DNA from 3 places in the Bradyrhizobium sp. TM239 genome. Region 2 is predicted to be linked to each of the others. Evidence: predicted binding sites of a transcription regulator. Region 2 holds the regulator's gene; each other region holds the start of a gene.

Region 1 (9,725 bases), on a different contig from region 2:
GGTGCTCGCGCAGGGCCATTACAGCGAGCTCACCAAGGACGAGCGCGTCAAGGAAGCCTATCTGGGAGCCGGTCATGCCTGACACTGCGATCGCCGAGGCTCCGGCCAAGGCTGCGACCGGCGGAAACATCCTTCAAATCCGCAACCTGGAGGCCTGGTACGGCGAGTCCCACATCCTGCACGGGATCAACTTCGACGTGAACGCGGGCGAGGTCGTCACCCTGCTCGGGCGTAACGGCGCCGGCAAGACGACCACGCTGAAATCGATCATGGGCATCATCGGCAAGCGTACCGGCTCGGTGAAGTTCAACAACCAGGAGATCATCCGCGCGACCTCCGACAAGATCGCGCGCATGGGCATCGCATTCTGCCCGGAAGAGCGGGGCATATTCTCCAGTCTCGACGTGCGGGAGAATTTGATGCTGCCGCCGGTGGTCCGCGCAGGCGGGCTGCCACTCGAGCAGATCTTTGACCTGTTTCCGAACCTGAAGGAGCGGCTCAACAGCCAGGGCACCAAGCTGTCCGGCGGCGAGCAGCAGATGCTCGCGATCGCGCGCATCCTGCGCACCGGCGCGAGCTTCCTGATGCTGGACGAGCCGACCGAGGGCCTTGCGCCGGTCATCATCCAGCAGATCGGCCACACCATTGCGCGGCTCAAGAAGGAAGGTTTCACGATCCTCCTGGTCGAGCAGAATTTCCGCTTCGCGTCCACCGTCGCCGACCGCTACTACGTGGTCGAGCACGGCAAGATCATTGACGGATTTTCCAATGCGGAGCTTGCCGCCAACATGGACAAGCTCCACACCTATCTCGGCGTCTGAGCGGCGCAGGCCGACTGGTCGTTACGTATAACTGCTGAAGGAATATTGGGAGCGGATCATGAAGCATAGCATTTCGGCCATGTTGCTTGGTGCGGCGTTGGCCTTGGGCACGGCGGGCGGCGCGGCCGCGCAGGACAAGAACGTCAAGATCGGCGTGCTCACGGACAATTCGGGACTGTATGCCGACCTCGGCGGTCCCGGCTCGACCGTGGCGGCGCAAATGGCGATCGAAGATTCCGGGCTCGCGGCCAAGGGCTGGAAGCTGGACTTGATCTCCGCCGACCACCAGAACAAGCCTGACATCGGCAGCACGATTGCGCGACAGTGGATCGACGTCGAGAAGGTCGACATCTTCATGGACGTACTGAACTCCGGCGTGGCGCTGGCGGTCAACAACGTCGTCAAGGAGAAGAACTCGATCCTGATCGACACGGGCGCGGCGACCTCGGACCTCACCAACGCGCAGTGCACGCCGAACACCGTTCACTGGGTCTATGACACCTACATGCTGGCCAACAGCACCGGGCAGGCGCTGGTGAAGGCCGGCGGCGACACCTGGTACTTCCTCACCGCCGACTACGCCTTCGGTCACGCGCTCGAGCGCGACACCACGGCGGTCGTGGTCAAGTCGGGCGGCAAGGTGATCGGCACTGTCAGGCACCCGCTCAACACCGCCGACTTCTCCTCGTTCCTGCTCCAGGCGCAGGCCTCGAAGGCCAAGATCGTCGGCATGGCCAATGCCGGCGGCGACACCACCAACACCATCAAGCAGGCCGCGGAATTCGGCATCGTCGCGGGCGGGCAGAAGCTGGCGGGCCTGCTTCTCTTCATCACCGACGTTCACGCGCTCGGCCTGAAGGTGGCGCAGGGGCTGAACTTCACCGAGACCTTCTATTGGGACATGAACGATGGCACCCGCGCGTTCTCCAAGCGCTTCTCCGAGCGCATGAAGAACAAGGCGATGCCCTCGATGGTGCAGGCCGGCGTCTATTCGGGCCTGCTGCATTATTTCAAGGCGCTGGAAGCCATGGGCGGCAATCCGCATGACGGCGCCAAGGTGGTCGCCAAGATGAAGGAGATGCCGACCGACGACCCGCTGTTCGGCCAGGGCTCGATCCGCGCCGACGGCCGCAAGCTGCATCCGGCCTATCTCTTCGAGGTGAAGAAGCCCGAGGAATCCAAGGGGCCCTGGGACTATTACAAGCTGGTCGGCACGACCCCGGCTGACCAGGCCTTCCGGCCGCTGTCGGAAAGCGCCTGTCCGCTGGTGAAGAAGTGAGACCTGCCGCGCCCCTCGGCGCAGCAGAGTGAAATGGCACGAGACCGGGTACGAGATTGATCGATGCAGGCTCTTTACGCTCAGCTACTGGTGGGACTGATCAACGGCTCGTTCTACGCGCTGCTCAGTCTCGGGCTTGCCGTGATCTTCGGCATGCTCAACATCATCAATTTCGCCCATGGCGCGCTCTACATGATGGGCGCCTTCGTCGCCTATTTCCTGTTGAGCCTCGGCGGCATCAACTACTGGTGGGCGCTGCTGATCGCACCCGTGATCGTCGGCATCTTCGGCATGATCCTGGAAAGGACCATGCTGCAATGGCTGACGGGGCTCGACCATCTCTACGGTCTGCTTCTCACCTTCGGCATCGCGCTGATCGTGCAGGGCTTGTTCCAGAACTATTTCGGCTCCTCCGGGCTGCCTTACGCCATTCCGGACCAGCTCAGGGGCGGCATGAATCTGGGCTTCATGTTCTTGCCGATCTATCGCGGCTGGGTGGTCGTGTTCTCGCTGGTCGTGTGCCTGGCGACCTGGTTCCTGATCGAGAAGACCCAGCTCGGCGCTTACCTGCGCGCCGCCACCGAAAATCCGACGCTGGTGCGCGCCTTCGGCATCAACGTGCCGCGCATGATCACGCTGACCTATGGTCTCGGCGTCGGTCTTGCCGCGCTCGCGGGCGTGCTCTCGGCGCCGATCAACCAGGTGCGGCCGCTGATGGGCGCCGACCTCATCATCGTCGTGTTCGCGGTGGTCGTGATCGGCGGCATGGGATCGATCATGGGCTCCATCATCACCGGCTTCGCGCTGGGCGTGATCGAGGGGCTGACCAAGTATTTCTACCCCGAGGCCTCCAACACCGTCGTGTTCGTGCTGATGGTGCTGGTGCTCCTGGTGAAGCCAACGGGATTGACGGGAAGGGCGGCCTGATATGACAACCCTGACGGACGACACGCTGCCGGTGACCCCTCGCGCGATGCGCGACGAGATGATCGCTTTCGTAGTGATGGCGCTGCTGCTGGCATCAGTGCCATTCACCGGCGTCTACCCGTTCTTCGTGATGCAGGCGCTGTGCTTTGCGCTGCTCGCCTGCGCTTTCAATCTGCTGATCGGCTATGGCGGCCTGCTGTCGTTCGGCCACGCCATGTTCCTGGGGACCGCCGGCTATTGCTGCGCGCATGCGCTGAAAGTGTGGGCGCTGCCGCCCGAGCTCGGCATCCTCGTCGGCATCGCCGCGGCTTTCGTGCTCTCGCTCATCACCGGCTATATCTCGATCCGCCGCCAGGGCATCTATTTTTCGATGATCACGCTGGCGCTGTCGCAGCTGCTGTACTTCATCTACCTCCAGGCCCCGTTCACCCACGGCGAGGACGGCATCCAGGGCATCCCGCAGGGACACATGTTCGGCGTGTTCGATCTTTCCAAGCCGACGGTGCTCTATTACGTCGTGCTGGTCGGGTTCCTCGCCGGCTTCCTGCTGATCTTCCGTGTCATCAACTCGCCATTCGGCGAGGTGCTGAAGGCGATCCGGGAGAATGAGCCGCGGGCGATTTCGCTCGGCTACCGGACCGACCAGTACAAGTTCCTGGCCTTCGTGCTGTCGGGAACTCTGGCCGGTTTTGCCGGTGCGCTGAAGGTGTTCGTGGCGCAGAACGCCTCGCTCACCGACGTCCATTGGTCGATGTCGGGCGAGGTCGTGCTGATGACGCTGGTTGGCGGCCTCGGAACCATCTTCGGCCCCGTGGTCGGTGCCTTCGCAATCATCGCCATGCAGCAATATCTCGCCGGCTTCGGCCAGTGGGTGACGGTGATCCAGGGCTCGATCTTCGTGGTCTGCGTGCTTACCTTCCGCCGCGGCGTCATCGGCGAAATCGCGCATTACTTCCGGCGATCGCTCTAACTAACTGATTCAAAAACGATTTCCCGGCCGCTTGAAAGCGGTGGATGATCCGGCTCCGCGCGCGCGAGATGACACGCGCGCGGATCGAAAATGGTCTATGACAGTTTCATGACGGCCCTGACGGGGCCGGGCCATTTCCAACCGGTAACCTACCCCCATGATGCGATGGTTTCGTGCTTTCCTGCCCAAGGAAGAACGGTTCTTTGACCTGTTCGACCGGCATGCCCAGACGGTGATCCAGGGCTCCATCGCGCTCCAGGGCATGCTGAACGGGGGCGAGGAGACGCCGGTCTATTGCCAGCGCGTCAACCAGTTCGAGAACGACGCCGACAACATCACCCGCGAGGTGCTGACGGCGGTGCGCCGCACCTTTATCACCCCGTTCGACCGCGGCGACATCAAGAACCTGATCACGTCGATGGACGACGCCATCGACCAGATGCAGCAGACGGCCAAGGCGGTGATGCTGTTCGAGGTCCGCACCTTCGAGCCGCCGATGCGCGAGATCGGCGGGCTTCTGATCGAATGCGCCAATCTGGTCGGCCGCGCGCTGCCGCTGATGCAATCGATCGGCCCGAACGTCGCCATGCTGACCGCGATCACGGAAGAGCTGGGGAAGCTGGAAGGCCGGGTCGACGATCTCCACGACATCGGGCTGAAGGAACTGTTCCTCAAGCATCGCGATGGCAGCGCGATGGACTTCATCGTCGGCGTCGAGATCTACGACCACCTCGAGAAGGTGGCGGATCGCTTCGACGACGTTGCGAACGAGATCAACAGCATCGTCATCGAGCAAGTTTAGGGCAGGCCGCTGTGGATGCCGCGTTGGGTCTTCCCGTCCTGGTCGGCTTGATCGCCGTCGCGCTGCTGTTCGATTTCCTGAACGGCCTGCACGACGCCGCCAATTCGATCGCGACCATCGTCTCGACCCGCGTGCTGCGGCCGCAATTCGCCGTGATCTGGGCCGCGTTCTTCAATTTCGTCGCCTTCATGGTGTTCGGCCTGCACGTCGCCCAGACCATCGGCACCGGCATCATCGATCCCTCGATCGTCGACGCCCAGGTGATCTTCGCGGCCCTGGTCGGCGCCATCGTCTGGAACCTCGTGACCTGGGCGCTCGGCATCCCGTCCTCGTCCTCGCATGCGCTGATCGGCGGGCTCGTCGGCGGCGGCATGGCCAAGGCCGGGATCTCGGCTGCGGTGTGGAGCGGATTGACCAAGACGGTGCTGGCGATCGTGCTGTCGCCGCTGATCGGCTTCCTGCTCGCGATGATGCTGGTGGCGATCGTGTCCTGGGCCTCGGTGCGCTCGACGCCTTTCGCGGTCGATCGCGCCTTCCGTATTCTGCAATTCGCCTCCGCCTCGCTCTATTCGCTCGGCCATGGCGGTAACGACGCGCAGAAGACCATGGGCATCATCGCGGTGCTGCTGTATTCGCAGGGCCATCTCGGCAGCGACTTCTCGGTGCCGTTCTGGGTGGTGCTATCGTGCCAGGCGGCGATGGCGATGGGCACGCTGATGGGCGGCTGGCGCATCGTCCGCACCATGGGCCTGCGCATCACCAAATTGACCCCGATGCAGGGCTTCTGCGCCGAGACCGGCGGGGCCGCGACTTTGTTCATGGCGACCTATCTCGGGGTTCCCGTCTCCACCACGCACACCATCACCGGCGCCATCGTCGGCGTCGGTGCCGCCCGCCGCGTCTCGGCGGTGCGCTGGAACGTTGCCAGCTCGATCGTCTACGCCTGGGTGATCACGATCCCGGCCTCGGCCGTCGTGGCGGCGCTGACCTGGTGGGCGGTCGAGATCTTCGTCAGGTAACGAGCTTCAGCCCGACGATGCCGGCAACGATCAGCCCGATGCTGGCAAGACGGAGGGCCGTGGCCGGCTCGCCGAACAGGATGATGCCCAGTGTTGCGGTGCCGACCGCGCCGATGCCGGTCCAGACAGCATAGGCGGTTCCAACGGGCAGGGACTTGAGCGCGAGCCCGAGCAGGATGACGCTGCCGGCCATGGCCGCGAGCGTGACGACGGACGGAACAGGCCTGGTGAAGCCCTCGGTGTATTTCAGGCCGATCGCCCAAATGATCTCGAGAAGGCCCGCGACGAACAGGATGCTCCAGGCCATGACGACCCTCCATTCAAGGCAGGGTCGTCCCCGCGGCTGACGTGCTGATGGGCTGGGGAGGCCGTCCTCCCCCCAAGGCCAGTATGGCCAAGGCCGATATGGGGCTGGCCGGGGGGCTCCGCAATCACCAAATGAGGCTTGATCAGGCCCGTTTTCCCTGCCACACGCTCCCGCCATGTCCGACATCGCCACCACCACAGCCGAATCGCCGGCCCGTTCCCCGCTTGCCGCCGAAGTGGCGCGGCGGCGCACGTTTGCGATCATCTCCCATCCCGACGCCGGCAAGACCACGCTGACCGAAAAGCTGCTGCTGTTCGGCGGCGCCATCAATCTCGCCGGCCAGGTCAAGGCCAAGGGCGAGCGGCGCAACACGCGGTCGGACTGGATGAAGATCGAGCGCGAGCGCGGCATCTCGGTCGTGACCTCGGTGATGACCTTCGAGTTCGAGGGCCTCGTGTTCAACCTCCTGGACACGCCGGGCCACGAGGACTTTTCGGAAGACACCTATCGCACGCTCACGGCGGTCGATTCCGCCGTGATGGTGATCGACGCCGCCAAGGGCATCGAGGCGCGCACCCGAAAGCTGTTCGAGGTGTGCCGTCTTCGGGATATCCCGATCATCACCTTCATCAACAAGATGGACCGCGAGAGCCGCGACGTGTTCGAGCTGCTCGACGAGATCGAGAAGACGCTGGCGCTCGACACCACGCCGATGACCTGGCCGGTCGGACGCGGCCGCGACTTCCTCGGCACCTACGACGTCGTCAATGGCGGCGTGCGCCTGCTCGAAGGCGGCGGTGCCAAGACCGGCGCGGCGCAGCAGATCGCGATCGAGGACCTGGCGAAGCTCAACGCCAATCTCGACGTCTCCGCGGTCAAGGACGAGCTCGAACTCGTCACCGAGGCCTCCAAGCCGTTCGAGCTCGATGCGTTCCGCGAGGGCCATCTGACGCCGGTCTATTTCGGCAGCGCGCTGCGCAATTTCGGCGTCGGCGACCTCTTGGAAGGCCTCGGCAAGTTCGCGCCCGAGCCGCGCGCGCAGGACAGCGACCAGCGCAAGGTCGAGGCCACCGATCCGCGCATGAGCGCCTTCGTGTTCAAGATCCAGGCCAATATGGATCCGAACCACCGCGACCGCATCGCGTTCGCGCGCCTCTGCTCGGGCAAGCTCAGCCGCGGCATGAAGGCCAAGCTGGTGCGCACCGGCAAGAGCATGCCGCTGTCGAGCCCGCAATTCTTCTTCGCGCAGGACCGCTCGGTCGCGGACGAAGCCTTCGCCGGCGACGTCGTCGGCATTCCCAATCACGGCACGCTGCGCATCGGCGACACGCTGACCGAGGGCGAGGATTTCAACTTCGTCGGCGTGCCAAGCTTCGCGCCGGAAATCGTTCGCCGCGTCCGTCTTACCGACGCGATGAAGGCGAAGAAGCTGAAGGAAGCGCTGCAGCAGATGTCGGAAGAGGGCGTGGTGCAGGTATTCCGTCCGCGCGACGGTGCTCCAGCGCTGGTCGGCGTGGTCGGCGCGCTGCAGCTCGACGTGCTGAAGGCGCGGCTGGAGGCGGAGTATTCGCTGCCGGTCGAATTCGAGGTCAGCGAATTCCAGCTCGCGCGCTGGGTCTCCTCGGAGGACCGCAAGAAGCTCGACACCTTCATCGCCGCCAACACCTCCAGCATCGCCGACGATGTCGACGGCGATCCCGTGTATCTGGCGCGGAACGAGTTCTATCTCGGCTACACCAAGGAGCGTGCCGAGGGCATCGAGTTCACCAACGTCAAGGACGTCAAGAAGAAGGGGTAGGGGCGCCTGCCGCTCGTACGCGAGCATGTGAGCGCGCGCACTTGACGCGCTCATGGACAACGCCACTTTTACTCGTGATCTTGCGAGTTCATCCCATGTGGCGCGGCATTCTCGTCTTCATCCTGCTGGCGATCTCGACGACCACCGCCGACGCGCGCCCCCGCCAGATCAATCCGATCCCGTTCGCGCACGAGCCCTGCAGCGTGCTCGACGGCCGCCCCTGCACGCCGTCCTATTGCAGCCCGCTCGAGCCCGGTCCCTGCATTCCCGAGATCGACTATCCCTACGGCCAGAATCTCCAGCTCACCATCCAGAGCGTCCCATCAGAGGCCGATCGCGCCAAATATCAAAAGCCCGATCACGATCTCGACACGATCGGCGACCTCTTCGCCGAGTTGCGCAGCTGCTGGTCGCCGCCATCGGACAATGCGCGCGCGGGCATGCAGATGTCGGTGCGTTTCAGCTTCAACAGGGCCGGAGGCCTGATCGGCCCGCCGCGCCTCACATTCGCGACCGCCGGCGTCCCCGCCGACACCCGCACGACCTATCTGAAGGCGATCAACGCATCGCTGAATGCCTGCCTGCCGCTGAAATTCACTGGCGGGCTCGCCGGCGCCCTGGCCGGGCGGCCGATCGCGATCCGGTATGTCGACAATCGGCAGGTCGCTCAGTAGCGCGCGAGTTGCGGCCTGCGGTCAATCGATGATACGCCATTGGCGGGGGCTGCTTGAGGGGAGGATGTCGTGGGTCTGCTGGTCATGATCCTGGGGCTTGCGCTGTTTTTTGCGACCCATGTGTTCACCACCAAACGTGAGGCGCGCGCGCAGGCAATCGCAAGGCTGGGCGAGGGGACCTACAAGATCCTCTATGCCGTGGTCTCGCTCGCGGGGCTCGCGTTGATCATCTGGGGCTTTGCCCATTACCGCAGCTCCGGCTGGATCGACGTCTGGTATCCGCCGAAGGCGATGAAGCACATCACGCTCGCGCTGATGCTGCCCGCGGTCATCCTGGTGGTTGCCTCTTATCTGCGCGGCCGCATCTACGCGACGCTGAAGCATCCGATGCTGGCCGGCATCAAGCTGTGGGCGGCGGCGCATCTGCTCGCCAACGGCGATCTCGGCTCCATCATCCTGTTCGGCTCGTTCCTGGGCTGGGCGGTATACGACCGCATTTCGCTCAAGCATCGCACCGATAGCGGTGGCCCGCCGATCCCGGTGGGCGGCGTCAGCAATGATCTGATTGCAATCGTCGTCGGCGTCGTCGCCTATCTCGCGCTGGCCTTCGCGTTCCATCCGGTCGTGATCGGTGTTCCCGTGATCGGGGTCTAGCCGGTCAGCACAAGACGAAACCCGATGTCCATGCGCGGAAGGCAATAAGAGCAACAAGCCGAGGGCCCTTCGATGGACTGGTCGCAATCTCAGATCCCGCCGATGCGGTTCGAGGCGCGCTTTGGCGATCGGGTGGTGCCGGCCTTTTGCGACCGGCCGGCGAGCGTGTGGGAGATGATCGCGCAAGCCCGCGCCCGCAATGCCGATGGCGAGGCGCTGATCGCAGGCAATGTCCGGCTGAGCTGGCGGCAGGCCGCGGAGCAGGCTGCGCGGATCGCCGCGGGCTTCCGCAAGCTTGGCCTGCAGCGCGGCGACCGCGTCGCGATCCTGCTCGGCAACCGCATCGCATTTCCGCTGCTGCTGTTTGCCGCCGCGCATGAGGGGCTGGTCACGGTGCTGCTCAGCACGCGCCAGCAGAAGCAGGAGATCGCCTATGTCCTCGCCGATTGCGGCGCCAGGATCCTGATCCACGAA
Region 2 (9,725 bases):
ACTCCGCCCCAAAACGCGCTAGTGGAGGGGCGGGGGGCATGCGCGATGCCGGAGCCGGCGGCAAGGGATCGTCGAGTGCCGTTCGTTGAGTGCCTGTGCGTCGTCCGCCTGTTCGCCGGCCACCCTGGCCGCTGAAGCGTTGTTCGAGGTCTAGATGCTGGAAGCCATACGCAGGGCGGTGTCGTTTCTGCGCCAGAAGCAAATCCTGCATAAGCTTGGCGTTGTGATCAGCGTCGCGGTTATCGGCATCGCTTGCTATGTGCTCTACCACATGCTGCGAGGCATCGATTTCAACGAAGTCCTCGAGGCGATCAAGAGCACCGAGCCGACCCAGATTGCGATGGCGGCGCTGTTCGTCACCGCGGGCTATTTCACCCTGACCTTCTACGATTTGTTCGCCGTGCGCGCGATCGGCCATGCCCATGTGCCCTATCGCATCAACGCGCTGGCGGCCTTCACCAGCTATTCGATCGGCCACAATGTCGGCGCCAGCGTCTTCACCGGCGGTGCGGTGCGCTATCGCATCTATTCGGCCTACGGGCTGAACGCGATCGACGTCGCAAAGATCTGCTTCCTTGCCGGCCTGACCTTCTGGCTCGGCAATGCCGCCGTGCTCGGCCTCGGCATCTCCTATCATCCGGAGGCCGCCGCCTCGATCGACCTGCTTCCGCCCTGGCTGAACCGGGTGATGGCGCTGATGATCATCGTCGGGCTGGTCGGCTACGTGGTCTGGGTCTGGACCCAGCCGCGCGTGGTCGGCCGCGGGCCCTGGACCGTGGTGTTGCCCGGCGGCCCGCTGACGCTGCTCCAGATCGCGATCGGCATCGTCGATCTCGGCTTCTGCGCGCTCGCGATGTACGTGCTGGTCCCGGACGAGCCCAATCTCGGCTTTGTCGTGGTCGCGGTGATCTTCGTCTCGGCCACCCTGCTCGGCTTCGCCAGCCACTCGCCCGGCGGGCTCGGGGTGTTCGACGCCGCCATGCTGGTCGGTCTCTGGCAGATGGATCGCGAGGAACTTCTGGGCGGCATGCTGCTGTTCCGCGTCCTCTATTATCTGTCCCCTTTCGTCATATCTGTAATCTTGCTGACGTTTCGCGAAGTTATCATCGGCGCACGATCGAAGCGCTTGCAGCAGGCGGCGCTCAAGCTCGACCCCGGCCCGGCGCGTGAAGCCGCTTACGTGAGAGAGCGCAGCGACGGCGCCAAGCCTTAGGAGTAAGGCCTTAGGAGTCAGGCCTTAGGAGTGAAGTCTTAAGGACAAACCACCAGGAGAAGTCCGCCCCGATGGCGATCGACGCCCCATCTTCTTCTCCCTCCGCCCAGCCCTGGTCCGACCGGCTGCGGCATTCGACCGTGATCCTGATCGCCGCGGCGCTGGCGCTGTCCGTCGTGGTCTCGCTCGGCGAATTGTCGGCGTTGCACGCCGCGATCGTGTTCCTCTGTATCGCGGCGGCGGCGCTGATCCCGTGGCGCTTGCATGATCCCGCCGCCTCGCGCGACGACGTCAGGCGGATCACCCCGGTCGAGAGCGCGGCGGTGGCCGCGGTCGTCGCCGGCATGCCGGATCCGGCGGTGCTGCTCGACCGCGCCGGCCGCGTCATCCACCTCAACGCCGCAGCCGCCCAGCTCGCGCCGGCGCTGCGCAGGAACGAGCTCGCCCAGTTCGCGCTGCGCTCGCCGGAGATCATCACGGCGCTGCGCGAGGCGATCGCGACCACCGAGCCACGGCGCGCGACCTATCTCGACCACGTCCCGGTCGACCGCTGGATGGAGCTCATGATCACGCCGGTGCCGGTGCCGACCAGCTTCGGCGGCGCCGACAAATGCATGCTGATGACCTTCCACGACCAGACGCCGCTGCGCCGGGTCGAGGAGATGCGCGCCGACTTCGTCGCCAATGCCAGCCACGAGCTGCGCACGCCGCTGGCCGCACTGTCGGGCTTCATCGACACGCTGCAGGGCCAGGCCAAGGACGATCCCAAGGCGCGCGAGCGCTTCCTCGGCATCATGCACAACCAGGCCACCCGCATGGCGCGCCTGATCGACGATCTCTTGTCGCTGTCGCGGGTCGAGCTGTCGGCCCATGTCCGGCCCGACACGCTGGTCGACCTGCTGCCGATCATCCGCCAGGTCGCCGACGGGCTCGAGCCGCTGGCGCGCGAGCGCCAGGTCGAGGTCGAGATCGATCTGCCCGATGGCCCGGTGATGATCGCGGGCGACCGCGAGGAGCTGCTCCGACTGTTCGAGAATTTGATCGAGAACGCGCTCAAATACGGCGCCTCCGGCGGACGCGTCATCGTGACGCTGACATCTGGCGCGGCCACTGATGGAACTCAGGAAATCCGGATCATGGTCCGCGATTTCGGCCCCGGCATCTCGCCCGAGCACCTGCCGCGGCTGACCGAGCGGTTCTACCGGGTCGACGTCGGCGACAGTCGCTCGCAGGGCGGCACCGGGCTCGGATTATCGCTGGTGAAACATATTCTTAACCGTCATCGCGGCCGGCTTTTGATCGAGAGCGTGCCCAAGCAGGGCGCCACTTTCACCGCCTGTTTTCCCCAGGGCAAGCCTGCGGCTCTGAGCTGAATTTATAACGATTTCAGTCGCTTAAGATAGTCATCCAGCTGTCACGAAACCTTCGTAAAAGCACAGCCGACCGCTCCTAAAGGGGCGGCACGGGGAGCGCGATCGGGCGCTGATGGCGCTTCGCTCCCCTGTATGGAGACCAGCATGAATTTCCTCAAGACGATCGTCGCTGCCGGCTTGGTCGCCGCATCGGCGACAGCGGCCTTTGCTGCCGACATCACCGGCGCCGGCGCCACGTTCCCGTTCCCGATCTATTCCAAATGGGCTGACGCCTACAAGAAGGAGACCGGCAACGGTCTGAACTACCAGTCGATCGGTTCCGGCGGCGGCATCAAGCAGATCCAGGCCAAGACCGTGACCTTCGGCGCCAGCGACGCGCCGCTCAAGGCCGAGCAGCTCGAGAAGGACGGCCTCGTGCAGTGGCCGATGGTGATGGGTGCCATCGTCCCCGTCGTTAACCTCGAGGGCGTGAAGCCCGGCGAGATGGTGTTCGACGGCGAGACGCTCGCCAGCATCTATCTCGGCAAGATCACCAAGTGGGACGACGCCGCGATCAAGAAGCTCAATCCGAACGTGAAGCTGCCTTCGGAAGCCATCACCGTGGTCCGCCGCTCGGACGGTTCGGGCACCACCTTCAACTTCACCAACTATCTCGCCAAGGCCAGCGCGGACTGGAAGAGCAAGGTCGGTGAGGGCACCGCGGTCGAGTGGCCGGTCGGCGTCGGCGCCAAGGGCAACGAAGGCGTGTCGGGCAACATCAGCCAGACCAAGAACTCGATCGGTTACGTCGAGTACGCCTATGCCAAGCAGAACAAGCTGACCTACACCGGTCTCGTCAACAAGGCCGGCAAGCCGGTGCAGCCGACCGTCGAAGCCTTCCAGGCGGCCGCCTCCAACGCCGACTGGGCCAAGGCGCCCGGCTACTACGTCATCCTGACCGACCAGCCCGGCGAGAAGTCCTGGCCGATCACGGCGGCGACCTTCATCCTCATGCACAAGGACGCCACCGACAAGGCGGCCTCGCAGGAAGCCATCAAGTTCTTCCGCTGGGCCTTCAAGAGCGGCGGCAAGGCGGCTGAAGAGCTCGACTACATCCCGATGCCCGAGGGCGTCGTGACCCTGATCGAGAAGACCTGGGCTGCCGAGATCAAGAGCTAAGGTGCTCCTGTCCCGGACGCCGCGCCGGGACCCGCAAGACTTCCGCTCCGGATCGGCGTGCGCCGCGTCCGGAGCGCGAGACCGACAAAAAGACTGACAACAAGCGTATATAACGGGCACAGGGGATCGGCGTGGCAGAGATGGCCGTTCAGAGCGATGTAATCGACGACGCCGGACCGTATGACCGCGCCAAGGCCTTGAGCGCGTTCAAGCTCGGCGACGTCACCTTCTACTGGATCACGCGGCTGTCCGCGATCTCGGTGCTGCTCATCCTCGGCGGCATCATCGTCTCGCTGATCGTCGGCGCGTTCCCGGCGATGAAGGAATACGGCTTCTCCTTCCTGTGGACGCAGCGCTGGGCGCCGTCGGCCGATCCGCCCGTGCTCGGCGCGCTCGGGCCGATGTACGGCACGCTCGTCACCTCCTTCATCGCGATGCTGATCGCCATTCCCGTCGGTCTCGGCATTGCGATCTTCCTCACCGAGCTCTGCCCGCAATGGCTGCGCCGCCCGATCGGCATGGCGATCGAGCTGCTCGCCGGCATTCCCTCGATCATCTACGGCATGTGGGGCTTCTTCGTGCTGGGCCCGTTCCTGGCCAACACCTTCCAGCCCTTCATGATCAGGATCTTCGACGGCGTCCCGGTGCTGGGCGCGATCTTCGCCGGTCCGCCGTCCTATCTCAGCACGTTCAACGCCGCGCTGATCCTCGCCATCATGGTGCTGCCCTTCATCACCTCGATCTCGGTCGACGTGTTCAAGACGGTGCCGCCGGTTCTGAAGGAGGCCGCCTACGGCGTCGGCTGCACCACCTGGGAAGTCGTCCGCAGCGTGGTGATCCCCTACACCCGCGTCGGCATCATCGGCGGCGTCATGCTGGCGCTGGGCCGCGCGCTCGGCGAGACCATGGCGGTGACCTTCATCATCGGCAACTCGTTCCGCATCTCCTCATCGATCTTCGCGCCGGGCACCACGATCTCGGCGGCGATCGCATCCGAGTTCGCCGAGAGCGACGGCCTGCACCAGTCCGGCCTGATCCTGCTCGGCCTCTTGCTGTTCGTGCTGACGTTCTTTGTGCTGGCCGCCGCGCGGCTGATGCTGATGCGGCTGGACAAGAAGGCGGGGAAGTAACGTCATGGCGCTCAATCCGATCTATTCGCGTCGCCGCCGCAAGGACATCGTCATCCGCGGACTCTGCTTCGCCGCGGCCGCCTTCGGCGTCACCTGGCTCGCGCTGATCCTGATCACGCTGCTCTTCAACGGCCTGGCCGGCCTCAATCTCGAGCTCTTCGTCGCGGATACGCCACCTCCGGGCTCGACCGAAGGCGGCCTGCGCAACGCGATCGTCGGTTCGATCATCATGACGGTGATCGGCGTCGGCATCGGCGCGCCGCTCGGCCTGTTCGCCGGCACCTATCTCGCCGAATACGGCCGCAACGACAAGCTGACCTCGGTGATCCGCTTCATCAACGACATCCTGCTCTCGGCGCCCTCGATCATCATCGGCCTGTTCATCTATGGCGCGGTGGTGGTGCCGATGCGTGGCTTCTCCGCGATCGCAGGCGCGCTCGCGCTCGCCGTCATCGTGATCCCGGTCGTGCTGCGCACCACCGAGGATATGCTGCTGCTGGTGCCGAATCCCCTGCGCGAGGCGGCCTCGGCGCTGGGCCTGCCGCGCTCGCTGGTGATCAAGCGGATCGCCTATCGCGCCGCGCGCTCGGGCCTCATCACCGGCGTGCTGCTCGCCACCGCCCGCGTCGCGGGCGAGACCGCGCCGCTGCTGTTCACCGCGCTGTCGAACCAGTTCTTCAGCCTCGGCCTGAACAAGACGATGGCCAACCTGCCTGTCACCATCAACAACTTCGTCCAGAGCCCCTACGCCTATTGGAAGCAGCTCGCCTGGAGCGGCGCGCTGCTGATCACGCTCACCGTGCTTGCCCTGAACATTGGCGCGCGCATCCTCGGCGCCGAGAGGACTGCAAAATGACCGACCTGTCCGTATCCATGAGTTCCAGCGCCCATCTGGCCTCGCAGCCGCTGCCGGAAGCCCCGGCCAAGGTGACGGTGCGCAATCTCAATTTCTATTACGGCGAGCACCACGCGCTGAAGAACATCAACCTGACGCTCGGCGCCAACCGCGTCACGGCGTTCATCGGCCCGTCGGGCTGCGGCAAGTCGACCCTGCTGCGCATCTTCAACCGGATGTATGACCTCTATCCGGGCCAGCGCGCCACCGGCCAGCTCATGCTGGACCAGACCAACATCCTCGACCCCAGGCTCGACCTCAACCTGCTGCGCGCCCGGGTCGGCATGGTGTTCCAGAAGCCGACGCCGTTCCCGATGACGATCTACGAGAACATCGCTTTCGGCATCCGCCTCTACGAGAAGATCTCGAAGTCCGAGATGGATGACCGGGTCGAGAAGGCGCTGCGCGGCGGTGCGCTGTGGAACGAGGTCAAGGACAAGCTCAACGCCTCCGGCCTGTCGCTCTCCGGCGGCCAGCAGCAGCGCCTGTGCATCGCCCGCACCGTCGCGGTGCGCCCTGAAGTGATCCTGTTCGACGAGCCCTGCTCGGCGCTCGATCCGATCTCGACCGCCAAGGTCGAGGAGCTGATCCAGGAACTGTCCGAGAACTACACGATCGCGATCGTCACGCACAACATGCAGCAGGCGGCGCGCGTGTCCGACAAGACCGCCTTCATGTATCTCGGCGAACTGATCGAGTTCGACGACACCAGCAAGATCTTCACGTCGCCGACCGACCGGCGCACGCAGGATTACATCACCGGCCGGTTCGGCTGAGGAGACGCAATATGGGTACCGAACATACCGCAAAGGCTTTCGACACCGACCTCCAGGAGCTCACCCGCCTGGTCGCCGAGATGGGCGGCATCGCCGAGCGCATGATCGTCGATTCCGTCGACGCGCTGATCCGCCGCGACGTCGCGCTCGGCCAGCGCGTCGTCACCATCGACGCCGAGCTCGACGCGTTGCAGAAGCGCATCGAGGAACGCGCCGTGCTCACCATCGCTCGCCGCCAGCCGATGGCGGTGGACCTGCGCGAGATCGTCGGCGCGATGCGTGTCGCGACCGACCTCGAGCGCATCGGCGACCTCGCCAAGAACATGGGCAAGCGCGTCGCCGCGCTGGAGACCGACTTCCATCCGCTGAAGCTGTTCCGCGGCCTGGAACACATGACCGACCTCGTGCAGCAGCAGGTCAAGTCGGTGCTGGACGCGTATGCCGCACACGATCTGCCGGCGGCGATGGCGGTGTGGAAGGGCGACGAGGAAGTCGACGCGATCTGCACCTCGCTGTTCCGCGAGCTCCTCACCTACATGATGGAGGATCCGCGCAACATCTCGTTCTGCATCCATCTGATGTTCTGCGCCAAGAACATCGAGCGGATCGGCGACCACGCCACCAACATCGCCGAGACCGTGTTCTACATGATCGAGGGCCAGGCGATGACCGACAAGCGGCCGAAGGGCGACATGACCACCTTCGCCACCACGATCCCGAATACCTGAAGTCTTAAGGAGCGACGACACCATGGGCGCACGCATTATGGTGGTTGAGGACGAGGAAGCTCTCACCGAGCTTCTCCGCTACAACCTCGAAGGCGACGGCTATGACGTCGAGACGGTGATGCGCGGCGACGACGCCGACACCCGCCTCAAGGAACACATCCCGGACCTGATCGTGCTCGACTGGATGCTGCCGGGCCTGTCGGGCATCGAGCTGTGCCGCCGGCTGCGGACCCGGCCCGACACCAAGCAGCTCCCGATCATCATGCTCACCGCGCGCGGCGAGGAGAGCGAGCGGGTGCGGGGACTTGCGACCGGCGCCGACGACTACATCGTCAAGCCGTTCTCGGTGCCGGAGCTGCTCGCCCGCGTGAAGGGCCTGCTGCGCCGCGCCAGTCCTGAGCGGCTCGCGACAGTGCTGGCCTATGGCGACATCGAGCTCGATCGCGACAAGCGCCGCGTGGCGCGCTCGGGCCGGCCGATCGATCTCGGTCCGACCGAATATCGCCTGCTGGAGTTCTTCCTGGAGCATCCCGGCCGCGTGTTCTCGCGCGAGCAGCTGCTCGACAGCGTCTGGGGCCGCGACATCTACATCGACGAGCGCACCGTCGACGTCCATATCGGCCGCCTGCGCAAGCTGCTCAATCTCGGCCGCGAGCAGGACCCGATCCGCACCGTCCGCGGTGCCGGCTACGCGCTGGACGACCGCTTCGCGAAGGCGGAGCAGGCGTAGGGTTTGCAAGCGCTGGATTTGGTGGGCTGTCGCCTCACACACAGCGTCGTCCCGGACAAGCGCCAGCGCAGATCCGGGACCCATAACCACAGGCAGTGATTTGGCGAAGACTCGGAGTGACCATCTCGCGCGACAACTGCGCCCTGTGGTTATGGATCCCCGCGTTCGCGGGGATGACACCGAGTTGGTTGAGGCGCCGTCGTGTGACGGCTGCCGTCTTTGCGATCAGCTAAATCCGCTCACCGCGGGCCCGGCTTCGCCGGTGCGCGCCGGCGATCCGCCGCCGGCTGATAGGCCACGCGCGAGTGCTGGGCGCAGTAGGGCAGGCCGGACAGCGCCCTGCCGCCGCAGAAGAAGAAATCCGGGCTGGAGGGATCGCCGACCGGCCAATGGCAGGTCGCCTCGTTCAGCTCGAGCAGCGACAGCCGCTGGCTCATCGGCACCACGTTGTCGTAGGTGACGGGTTCAGCCTCCACCTCGACCTCGAAGGCCTGCGCCAGCGCGGTGTTGCCGCGCGCAATGGGGCGGGTCACCCGCATCATGTGCTGCGCGGGACGCGCCTTGCGCGGCCGGGGCGCTGCCGATGAAGGGCTCTTGGCACGGCCGGACAGACCGAGCCTGTGCACTTTGCCGATCACGGCATTGCGGGTCACATTGCCGAGCTCAGCTGCGATCTGGCTGGCCGAAAGTCCGGCCTCCCAGAGCTTTTTCAGCTGCTCGACGCGATCGTCGGACCAGGTCAAAACCGTCATTGCACCCTTTCCCTCGCTACGCGCCAGCCATGCTGGGGCCTCGCAGCGATTGCCTAAGCCTTCAAAAACCCGTGCCGTCAGAATCCCTTAAGGCTCGCCGGGCGCGTGACTGACGCCCGAACGTTTACGCCGGTACATGAGGACTCTTGGGATCAGAACCGCTGCACGAGATGTCGTATCTGACAATCCAAACGCTACAATATGGCGTGACTCCCGCGCAAGAGTCCGCCGACTCGCTTCCACATGTTCCGTGGTGAAAACCCGCAAAATCGGCACCGCAAGACTACGGATTCAGCGTTTCGCGAGGCTTTCCGGGCGGCATTGACACCCGTCTTGCCAGGCATAAGATAGTCGCGCGTGCCGCCCTTAAAAGGCGGCACGTTTCGTTTTCCGGGCCGGTCGATGGTGCGTTGCGCAATGCACGCGTCACACCGTCCGCAACATTCAAGTGACATCATGACTAACAGCGCAGCGCCGCATTTGCTCCCCGTTTTCGCCAGAGCCGACCTCGGCTTCGAGCGCGGCGAAGGCTGCTGGCTGATCGCGACCAATGGCGATCGCTATCTCGATTTCACCTCGGGCGTGGCTGTGAATGCGCTCGGCCATTGCCACCCGCATCTGATCAAGGCGTTGCAGGAGCAGGCGACGAAGCTCTGGCACATGTCGAACCTGTTCCAGAGCCCGGATGGCGAGAAGCTCGCCAACCGGCTTTGCAACGAGAGCTTTGCCGACTTCGTGTTCTTCTGCAATTCGGGCGCCGAAGCGCTGGAGGGTGTGATCAAGCTGGTCCGCCATCATCACTTCTCCAAGGGTCATCCGGAACGTTATCGCATCATCACCTTCGAAGGCGCCTTTCACGGCCGTACGCTGGCAACGCTCGCCGCGACCGGATCTGCAAAATATCTCGAAGGCTTTGGCCCGCCCATGGATGGCTTCGACCAGCTGCCGCACGGCGACATCGAGGCCGTCA
Region 3 (9,725 bases), on a different contig from region 2:
CGGGGTGTTTGCGGCCGAGCGGGACCGACGAGAACTTGCCGCGGCGATATCGGCTTCGTTACCGGTTGATGCGCCGATCCCGGCAACGTTCAGGCAATCTCTGCAACATTTCTAAACATCTTCGTCAACATCCCGCGGCGATCAGGGCGTAGGACGCGCTCAGACTTTACGAATCAGGATTGGCAGAATGCGATTGAAGGTTTCGGCGGCGCGCATGAGCATTGGCGCGGCCTGGCTCGTGCTCGTCGGCACCGGCCCGCTGCGCGCAGAGCCGGTGTTCGACAGTTTGGCCGGTGCCTGGTCGGGCATCGGCACGATGAAGCCGTCGGACGGTCCGCGCGAGAAGGTTCGCTGCAAGGTGGCGTACAACGTCACCAGGCCGGGGCGGTCGTTGACACTCGACCTGCGCTGCGCAAGCGATGCGTACAAGATGGTCCTGTCCGCGAACATCGAGCAGAGCGGGACGGAGCTTTCCGGCAACTGGTTCGAGAGCGAGTACCGGCAGGGCGGCAAGGTCTACGGCACCAACAAGGACGGACTGATCGAGGCGCGAATAGAGGGAAACACAGTGGCCGCGCTGGTGACGATCCAGACCAGGAGCAACCGTCAATCTTTCCTGATGGAGGCGCCGGGCTCCTGGATGGCGGAGGTCGCGATCGAATTGAACAAGGACGCGAAGTAGCCGCTCTCCGCCAGGAGACGGCTAGACCCTAGAGCATGATCCGGAAGATTGCGCAGCGGTTTTCCGAGAAGTTCATGCTCAAGCAATAAACTAAAGCGCGATGACGATTCATCCTAATCTCATCGCGCTTCAGTGGATGATCTGGTTCAGAAAACCCTTCGCTCGCTTGATGATCAACGCTTGGGAAGCGACGCCATCACCTCGCCCGCGTCTCCGTCCTCAAGGCAGGGCGTGACGGTCAACGGGAGCAGGTCAGACCATTGCGCGAGCCAACGATACATGGCTTTTGGATCACTCGATTCAGAGATCGCAAATCCCTGTCCATTCATGCCGTGCCAGCGGCCCAGCATCTTGACGCCCTCGGGTGGTGCGCCACCGGTCTCGAGAAAGCGGGCGACGGCTGCATTGAAGGTGCCTTGAGGTACGCTCCAGGTGGTTATGAATTTCATGCGATTCTCCCATGACTAGAATTATCGGATGAATGTCGCGGCTACGCCGCATGCGCACGATAGCGCCTGCGTATCGAATGACAACGACGAATGAACACGCGCGTCGGTTGGATCCCTCCTGCTTTCTGCGCAAGCGCTGGTTTGGACGTAAGACGGCTACTTGCCGTCGTTCCAGATGTCGGTGGCGAGCTTCCAGTCGTCTCCGACCTTCTCCCAGACGACGACATACTTTCCGGTCACTTCCTGCGGTGTCGATCCCTTGGTCTTCAGGACGAACGTGCCGATCTCACGGGCCGCGGAAGAACCGAGTGGCTTGACATCCACCGTTGTGAGCTTCGGATCGGTCACTTGTTCAGCCATGCTTTTCCACATGACCTCGATGGCTGGTCGGCCCTGCACCATCGCGGAGCCGAGCGGGAGCGCGGTCGCATCGGCGCTGTAGAGGGACGCAATCCCGGAAAAATCTCCCTTGTTGAACATCTCTATCCATTTCGCATTGTTCGCTTCGATCTCGGCCTTCTGAGCCAAAGCCGGCGCGCTCAACGCGATCACGATTGCAATCGCCGATGCAATGTTGCGCATGATCATCTCCAGACTCAATGTACGATACAGACAAAGGGGCAGTCGTCTTGTCTCGAAGTGGATGCATTGAATGGCCCATCCCAGACCGGGGCAGACGCAACGGCAATTCCGGAGAATTACCGTCAGCACCATTGACGAAGCTGCGCAGTGGAAATTGACGGGCAATTGACCTGACGAGTACTCCATGTCGCAGCTCGAACGCTTGACCAGGCGCGCTCTCGTCCCTGGCGGGCGCGGCCCGAAGGGGTTGGCCTTGCCGGCGCAGCGTCCGGCCCGCTGCCTTTCGCAGCAAGCGCCGATTGGACGGGAAGCTATGCAGTCGTCCTGATCGGCTGCTGCATGCTTTGCATTGTCTGCGGCGCCGTAGCGTTCGCCGTCAAACGACCCTCTTCGCCGGCTTAGTCGATGTTGAATTGCAAGATGGGAGTAACGCCATGACAGGCGAAGAAACGACCATCGTGGCGGGCATCGAAATTCCATCAACCGACCACTTCTTTCTGGCGTTGATCTTCGGGGTGCATATCCCCCTGGGCCTTGCGAGCGTTGCGATCAGCGCAATCGCAATGTTGAGTCAGAAGCGTCGCGGGCGTCATTCTAGGCTTGGAACGATCTATTTCTGGTGTCTGCTGGCGCTCTTCGCGTCCGCGACGTTACTGTCGCTTATGCGCTGGGCCGAAAACTATCACTTGTTCGTTCTCGGTACGTTGTCGTTCGCCTGCGCCTGGATCGGTCGCACGGCGCTCCGACACCGCTGGCGGTATTGGGTCAGGGTCCATATCGCGGGGATGGGCCTGTCGTATATCCTGATGCTGGTTGCCTTTTACGTGGACAACGGAAAGCAGCTTCCACTTTGGAAGGACCTGCCTCATTTCATGTACTGGCTGATACCTTTGGCCGTTGGTATTCCGCTCATCGTTCGGGCGCTTTTGTGGCCGCCGTTAGCGCCAGCCCGCCCTGATGTCCACCTGATGTGGTAGCTAACGACATTCCTTCAATCGACGTCCTACCGCGGCGACTCCTGCGGTTTGTTTTGGGGCCTTGCACGGCCGATTTGGGTCCGGAGGTGGCTGACTTCTACCCCAAGCCGAGAGATTGGGACTCGGAAAAAGGCTTGACCTTCCAGTTCGGGTTACAAAAGGGATCAATGACTTAGCGGGTCCGCAAATCGTCTGCCTCGGCTCGGCCCGCCTCAGCAACCGACTGTTGCAAATCGGGGCGCGGCCGAGACAGGAGAAAGGACCGCCGCCAGCTGCTCGGGGACTGTCAACGTCCAGGGGCCGAGGCGGCGGTCCTCAGGCGCGAGAACTTGGGGAGTCCTAGGGCCTGAAGACAACGATAGCGGCTGCGATGCCGCGCCACCAAGCGGAGAACAATTGCTGCGTATGGAGAATTGTTGCGCATGCGCGAAGATCGGCGTCACTTCGCTTCCTTGTTCAATTCGATCGCGACCTCCGCCATCCAGGAGCCTGGCGCCTCCATCAGGAAGCGACTTGCTCGAAACGATCTGCTGTTGTTCCACCCCGGTGATTGCGGGAGGGACCCGAAGGCCCATTACACCATTGCATCGAATATTCAGTTACGGTGGCACCCCGCCCGTCGGGCAAAACACCCTGTCAATCCCTCGATGCAAAAATATTCCTATTTACCGAATTTCGGATATGTCGTATCAATGGCCATCCCGCCCGCCACAAGGGGCGTTTCGCGATCGTCACGAGACGCGGGCCGGGAGGCGGTGGCCGCGACGGCGTCGGCGCGCTGGGCAGGCTGCAGGGCGGGAATCCCCGTGAGCAGCGGCACGCGCGATACGACACGGCGCTGACAGCGTCCTTGGTTCGGCCTTGATGGTGAGCGCACGCAAGCCATCGGGGACAGGAACGGGGATGTGCGCGGACGGCAAAATCGTGTGGTCCTGACGCCCGGGGTCTGTGCGTCAAGTGTTGCGGTGATGTTGCGGCTCAACCGGGTCAGCACATCAGTCATCCGCAAGGCGACGGGGGCAATAGTGCATCGCTCCCCGGGGAGAGCGCGACATAAGCCGTAAAGCCATCCGCGCAGGGAAGGCCGGTCGCCCGGCTACACCTGTTGTCCACCCCGTGCGCGTCTTGTTCGCACACGGGACCGCGGGTGCCAGCCGGCGCCCGGCCTTCCCTGCGCCCTTTCTGAACAAGAAGGGCAACGAAGAGAGCAAAGCTCGGGCGAAATGAGCCGCGAGAATGCGAGAGTGTGTCTTCTGAAGGGATCATGTCTTGCAGGCACGCTCGCGCCCCGGAAGCAGCGCAGCGTCCCTTCGACGGTGCGCTGCAGAGCCGGGGCCCATGATTGCGGCGAACCGTGTGGCGTCTGGGTCCCGGCTCTGCGCAGCAAGGCTGCGCGTCCGGGAGACAAGCGGCCCTTACGCGCTCTCCGTCTCCCGGTGCACGTCGTGCACCACGAGGCCCATGCCTTCGTCCGGCATCTTGATCCAGTCGCGGCGCTTCAGCGTGCGCTTGGTGTCTTCATAGCCGCTGGTCCAGTGCTCGCGCATCGAGGTGCCCGAGAATTCGTGGTCCTTGGCGTCGCCCTCATAGGCCTTCTGCTGATAGATCAGATGCAGGATCGCGATCTCCGGCATGTGGCACAGGCTTCCCTTCAGCTTGCGCTCCTCGTCGGACAGCTGCTCGTCCGGCAGCTTCGCCAGCGCCTTGTAGAGCAGGACCTTGAGATTGTGGGTGCGGCGATAGACGTCGGTGTTGTGGCGCGTGCGCGAGGAATACATGATGTCCTTGTGGCGGGCCATCACGTCCTGGATCGAGCGCGGCAGCACGCCGCGCGCGCTGAACAGGTCGACCTGGAACACCAGCGAATTGAGCGCGTCCTCCTGGTCGAGCAGATGCTGCAGCGGCGTGTTGGAGACGATGCCGCCGTCCCAGAAATGATCGGTGCCGATCCGCACCATCGGCAGCGCCGGGGGCAGGGCGCCGGAGGCCATGATGTGCTCCGGCTCGATCTCGTCATGGGAATTGTCGAAATAGATGAAATTGCCCGAGAGCACGTTGACCGCGCCGACCGCGAACCGGACCTTCTTCTCGTTGATGAGATCGAAATCGACCAGCTCGAGCAGGCTCTCCTTCAGCGGCATCGTGTCGTAATAGCTGGTCGCGGTGCGCGCGCCGACCGGGCTGAACCAGGGATTGACCTGATGCGGGGTGAAGAAGCCGGGCTGTCCCATCGCCGAGGTCATCCACGCGCTGGTGAAATTGCGCCACTGCCGGAAGATGTCGCCGTCGGGCGTGTAGTGCCAGATCTTGCGGTTGGTGATGCGCTCCCAGAAGATGCGCAGCGCCTCGAGCCGCTTCTCCGGCTTGTTGCCGGCGATGATGGCGGAGTTGATCGCGCCGATCGAGACGCCGCAGACCCAGTCGGGCTCGATGCCGGCCTCGTGCAGCGCCTGATAGACGCCGGCCTGGTAGGCCCCGAGCGCGCCGCCGCCTTGCAGCACCAGCGCGACGCGATCGCAGCGTTCGGGCCGCCAGCCCCGCGAGGGCGCCTGATGGCTCTGATATGTCGGTTGCGACGTGCGGGCGTCCATGGCGATGCCTCCTGCTTGCGCCAGACGATTGCGTCACGTGGTGACGGCGTGATGACAAGGCGGCACCGATACATCTCCGGTAGCGCAGACCGACCACGCTGCAACGGCAGGGGTCGTGCGCCTGACGGAAAAGCTTCACATCGCAGTCAATGAGGATCGTTAGCAATTGCCGCCGATCGGGATTCACAGGAGACCAGCGATGCGAAGCGAAGACGTGCTGAGACTTCCGTCCATGCCCGCGGCAGGGCCGAGCTATCCGGCCGGTCCGTACCGGTTCGTCAACCGCGAATTCCTCGTCATCACTTACGAGACCGACCCGGAGCTGATCCGCGCCGGCCTGCCTGAGCCGTTGCAGCCGATCGACCAGCCGATCGTGCATTACGAGTGGATCAAGATGCCGGATTCCTCCGGCTTCGGCAGCTACACCGAATCCGGCCTCGTCATCCCCGCGCGCCTCAACGGCGAGGACGTCAATTTCGTCTCGCAGATGTATCTCGACGACGATCCGCCGATCGCCGCCGGCCGCGAGATCTGGGGCTTTCCCAAGAAGTACGCCCATCCCAAGCTCGAGATCGTCAAGGACACGCTGACGGGCACGCTGGAATATGCCGGCCAGCTCGTCGCCATGGGCACCATGGGCTACAAGCACGAGAGCATGGCCGGCAACGGCGATCTCACCCGCGCCACGCTGTCGAAGACGCAAGTGAATCTGAAGATGATCCCGGGCGTCGACGGCCGTCTCGAGGTCTGCCAGCTGGTCGCGATCAACCTGATCGATATCGTGCCGAAGGGCTCCTGGATGGGGCCGGGCCGGCTGCATCTGGTGCCGCATGTCAATGCGCCGGTCGCCGATTTCCCGGTCCGCCGCTGCCTCGGGGCGCATCATTACATCGCCGATCTGACGCTGCCGTTCGGCCGCGTCGTGCACGACTACATCAGGCAAGCCGAGGCAGCCGCGACCGGGCTGGCGGCGGAATAGGGCGGCATCATCAAACTGTAACACTGGCGTAATTGAGTACCCGCCTGGGTCCGGAAGATGCCGTCAGCCGTCTTCCGGAATGGGGCAGTTGTTGACGGTTGGGGCTATCCATGGCTGAGCCGGCAAAGCTTGCCAGCGCATTATCGAACGCCGAACCCGCCATTCCCGGCCTGGTCTGGGCCTTCCGCCTGCACAGCGACGGCAGTGCCGAGGCGCTGCCGGTCGACCAGCCGATCGAGTTCAGCCATGACGGACGGCTGTGGCTGCATTTCAACCTCACGGACGCACGCGCGCGGCCCTGGATCGCGGCGTCGCAGCTGCCGCCGCTGGCGCGCGAGCTGCTGCTGTCGCACGACACCTTCCAGCAGCTTCACGTCATCGACCATTGCGTCTACGGCGTGTTCTCCGATCTCGTGCGCGAGATCGACAGCGCGACGGAGGAGACCGCGTTCCTGCGCTTCGCCATGACCGAGCACCTGCTGGTCTCTGGCCGCCATCAGGCGCTGTGCTCGGCGGACGCCACGCGGCGGGTGCTCGAAGGCGGCTACCGCGTCGACAATGTCGCTCATCTGCTCGAAAAGATCGTCGACGAGGTCGCCGACACGCTGGACCGGATGGCCGACAAGCTCGGCCAGGAGATCGACGATATCGAGGAGCGCATCCTGGCCGATGACGCGAGGCCGGAGATGCGCCGCAATCTCGGCCGGCTCCGCCGCACCTGCGTGCGGCTGCATCGGCAGCTCACCGGATTGCGCACGCTGTTTCACCGTCTCGATCAAAAGAACACCGATCATCTGTCGCCGGCGCTGCGGATCCAGGCCGGCAAGCTGGCGCAGCGGCTCGACGGGCTCGATCACGACATCGTCGAGCTGCGCGAGCGCAGCCGCCTGCTCGAGGAAGAGCTGCGCTTCAAGAACGAGGAGGAGAGCAACCGCCATCTCCACACCCTCTCGATCGTGACCTCGCTGTTGCTGCCGCCGACGCTGGTCACCGGCATTTTCGGCATGAACACCAAGGGCCTGCCGCTGACCGAGGTCGAGACCGGATTCCTCTGGGCGTCGGTGCTGATGGCCTCCTCGGTTGGCGCTGCCTATCTCTTCATGCGGCGCACGGGTATCTTCAAATAGCGTTGCGCCAGCCGGAATCAGCCGTGATCGGGACCGTCCATAGCTCTCTGTTGCGAGGTGCGGCCGCGCTTGCCCTGGCCTGCACGGCGACGAGCGCGCTCGCCGGCGCCAAGGACGAGAGCGCGGCCGCATGGCTGTTTCCCAAATGGTTCAACGCGTGGCACGACGGCCTTGCCAGCAAGGGCCTGAATTTCGGCGCCACCTATATCGCAGACAATATCGCCAACGCCGCCGGCGGCGTGAAGCGCGGTGCGGTCCATTTCGGCCGCCTCGATCTGTCGGTCGATGCCGATCTCGACAAGCTGGTCGGGTGGACCGGCGGCCGGTTTTACGCCAATGCTCTCGTCATCTACGGCCAGGGCCTGTCCCGCAACTACGTCCAGAACCTCGCCACCATCAGCGAGATCGAAGCACTGCCGGACCAGCGGCTCTACAACGCCTATTTCGAGCAGAGCTTTTTCAATGACCGCCTGAACATCCGGGCCGGCCAGCAGGCCGCCGATGTCGAGTTCTTCGACAGTCAGACCGACGACCTCTTCATCAACGGCACCTTCGGCTGGCCCGCGATCAAGGCGAGCAACCTTCCGGCCGGCGGCCCGGCGCCGCCGATCGCGGTGCCCGGCATTCGCATCAAGGCGGCACTGACCGACAGGATCACCGCCTATGGTGCGGTGTTCAACGGCGATCCGTCGGGGCCGGGCGATGTCGATCCGCAGCTGCGCGACCATCATGGCCTGGCATTCCGCGTCAACGATCCGCCATGGGTGATCGGGCAGGTCCGCTTCAACTACGACATCGATATCGGCGGCCGTCCGCTCGCCGGCAATTTCACGCCGGGCGCGTGGAAGCATTACGGCTCGTTCGACAGCCAGCGCTTGACGGCGGAGGGGATGTCGATCGCCGATCCCGGCGGCAGCGGCATTCCCGCAAGGCTCAATGGCAGTTACGGCATCTTCGCCGTGATCGAGCAGGTGCTCTATCGGCCGCCTGAGGTCACCGAGAACAGCACCTCGGCTTCGCTGCCCGGCATCACCGCGTTCGGCCGCATCGCCTACAGCCCGCCGGACCGCAATCTGATCGACCTCTATCTGGACGGCGGCATCGGCTTCGTCGGCTTCACGCCGGGCCGTCCGCTCGACCGCTTCGGCGTGGCCATGGCGTACATGCGGATCTCGAACACCGCGCGCAATCTCGACGTTGATACGCAGGCCTTCACCGGCGTCCGAAGCCCGGTGCGCAGCAACGAGACGCTGATCGAGATGATCTACGAGGCGCACATCAAGCCGGGCTGGCTGATCGCGCCTTACTTTCAATATGTGTTCCGTCCCTCGGGCGGCATCGCGAATCCGAACGATCCGAGCGGTATTTCGCGGATCGGTGACGCCGCGGTGTTCGGCGTCACCACCACGCTGCGGTACTAGGCCGAGGCCGTCGCCGGCTGTAGTTTCGGTTGCCGCGACAGCGCCAGCACGATCAGCGAGGCGAACACGCAGAGCGCGCCGGCGATGAAGAACGCGGGCAGGTAGCTCTCATAGACCGTCCGTGAGAGACCTGCGCCGAACGCCGCGGTACCGGCTCCGAGCTGATGGCCGGCAAAGATCCAGCCGAACACCAGATTGGCGCGCTCGGGCCCGAATTTCTGCGCGGTGAGACGCACCGTCGGCGGCACCGTCGCGATCCAGTCGAGGCCGTAGAACATCGCGAAGACGGAGAGGCCGTAGAACGAGAAATCGCTGAAGGGCAGGAAGATCAGCGAGAGCCCGCGCAGCCCGTAGTACCAGAACAAGAGATAGCGGTTGTCGTAGCGATCCGACAGCCAGCCCGACATGATGGTGCCGAAGAAATCGAAGATGCCCATGGCAGCGAGCAGGCTCGCGGCCTGCACCTGCGGGATACCGAAATCGAGGCACATCGGGATCAGGTGCACCTGGACGAGACCATTGGTCGAGGCGCCGCAGACGAAGAAGGTCGCAAACAGGATCCAGAACGCGGATGATTTCGACGCGTCGCGCAGCGTGCCGAGCGCAACGCCGGTGATCGAGCCGTGGCTCACGGGCGGGGCGGGCAGGGGCTCGGTGCCCTCATCGCCGTACGGGCGCAGGCCGAGATCGCTCGGACGGTCGCGCATCGCGAGCAGGACGGCCAGCGCCGAGACGCCGAGCATGATGCAGACGAAGCCGAGCGCGAGCCGCCAGCCGTAGCGATCGGTGAGGCTTGCGAGCAGCGGCAGGAACACGAGCTGGCCGGTGGCGACGCTCGCGGTCATGATGCCGACGACGAGGCCGCGCCGTGCCGCGAACCAGCGCGTGGCAATGGTCGCGCCGAGCACCAGCGCGGT

Evidence for each region. Region 2 encodes PhoB, which activates phosphate uptake and scavenging genes when phosphate is short. Its sites were predicted from a motif close to TGTCATNNANCTGTCAT; they were not measured.
Region 1: a site for PhoB is predicted at 4,095-4,111, ahead of AABA84_RS22680 (DUF47 domain-containing protein). Genes of this name have one in related genera too.
Region 3: a site for PhoB is predicted at 5,322-5,338, ahead of AABA84_RS23045 (acetoacetate decarboxylase). Genes of this name have one in related genera too.

The regions. Positions count from the first base shown of each region.
Region 1 is NZ_BTIR01000013.1:20,181-29,905, reverse strand. It holds gene AABA84_RS22705 (ABC transporter ATP-binding protein) at 1-82, shown strand, start outside; gene AABA84_RS22700 (ABC transporter ATP-binding protein) at 75-821, shown strand; gene AABA84_RS22695 (ABC transporter substrate-binding protein) at 880-2,100, shown strand; gene AABA84_RS22690 (branched-chain amino acid ABC transporter permease) at 2,164-3,027, shown strand; gene AABA84_RS22685 (branched-chain amino acid ABC transporter permease) at 3,029-3,997, shown strand; gene AABA84_RS22680 (DUF47 domain-containing protein) at 4,155-4,799, shown strand; gene AABA84_RS22675 (inorganic phosphate transporter) at 4,811-5,818, shown strand; gene sugE (quaternary ammonium compound efflux SMR transporter SugE) at 5,811-6,125, opposite strand; gene AABA84_RS22665 (peptide chain release factor 3) at 6,301-7,923, shown strand; gene AABA84_RS22660 (hypothetical protein) at 8,019-8,597, shown strand; gene AABA84_RS22655 (NnrU family protein) at 8,667-9,251, shown strand; gene AABA84_RS22650 (class I adenylate-forming enzyme family protein) at 9,324-9,725, shown strand, end outside.
Region 2 is NZ_BTIR01000011.1:3,166-12,890, reverse strand. It holds gene AABA84_RS18570 (YbhN family protein) at 155-1,213, shown strand; gene AABA84_RS18565 (ATP-binding protein) at 1,285-2,586, shown strand; gene pstS (phosphate ABC transporter substrate-binding protein PstS) at 2,731-3,744, shown strand; gene pstC (phosphate ABC transporter permease subunit PstC) at 3,885-4,874, shown strand; gene pstA (phosphate ABC transporter permease PstA) at 4,879-5,730, shown strand; gene pstB (phosphate ABC transporter ATP-binding protein PstB) at 5,727-6,545, shown strand; gene phoU (phosphate signaling complex protein PhoU) at 6,557-7,273, shown strand; gene phoB (phosphate regulon transcriptional regulator PhoB) at 7,296-8,003, shown strand; gene AABA84_RS18530 (GcrA family cell cycle regulator) at 8,243-8,755, opposite strand; gene AABA84_RS18525 (aspartate aminotransferase family protein) at 9,212-9,725, shown strand, end outside.
Region 3 is NZ_BTIR01000013.1:96,870-106,594, reverse strand. It holds gene AABA84_RS23070 (hypothetical protein) at 188-682, shown strand; gene AABA84_RS23065 (DUF3303 domain-containing protein) at 856-1,131, opposite strand; gene AABA84_RS23060 (YybH family protein) at 1,288-1,713, opposite strand; gene AABA84_RS23055 (hypothetical protein) at 2,148-2,690, shown strand; gene AABA84_RS23050 (patatin-like phospholipase family protein) at 4,106-5,281, opposite strand; gene AABA84_RS23045 (acetoacetate decarboxylase) at 5,481-6,260, shown strand; gene AABA84_RS23040 (transporter) at 6,371-7,387, shown strand; gene AABA84_RS23035 (carbohydrate porin) at 7,411-8,808, shown strand; gene AABA84_RS23030 (MFS transporter) at 8,805-9,725, opposite strand, start outside.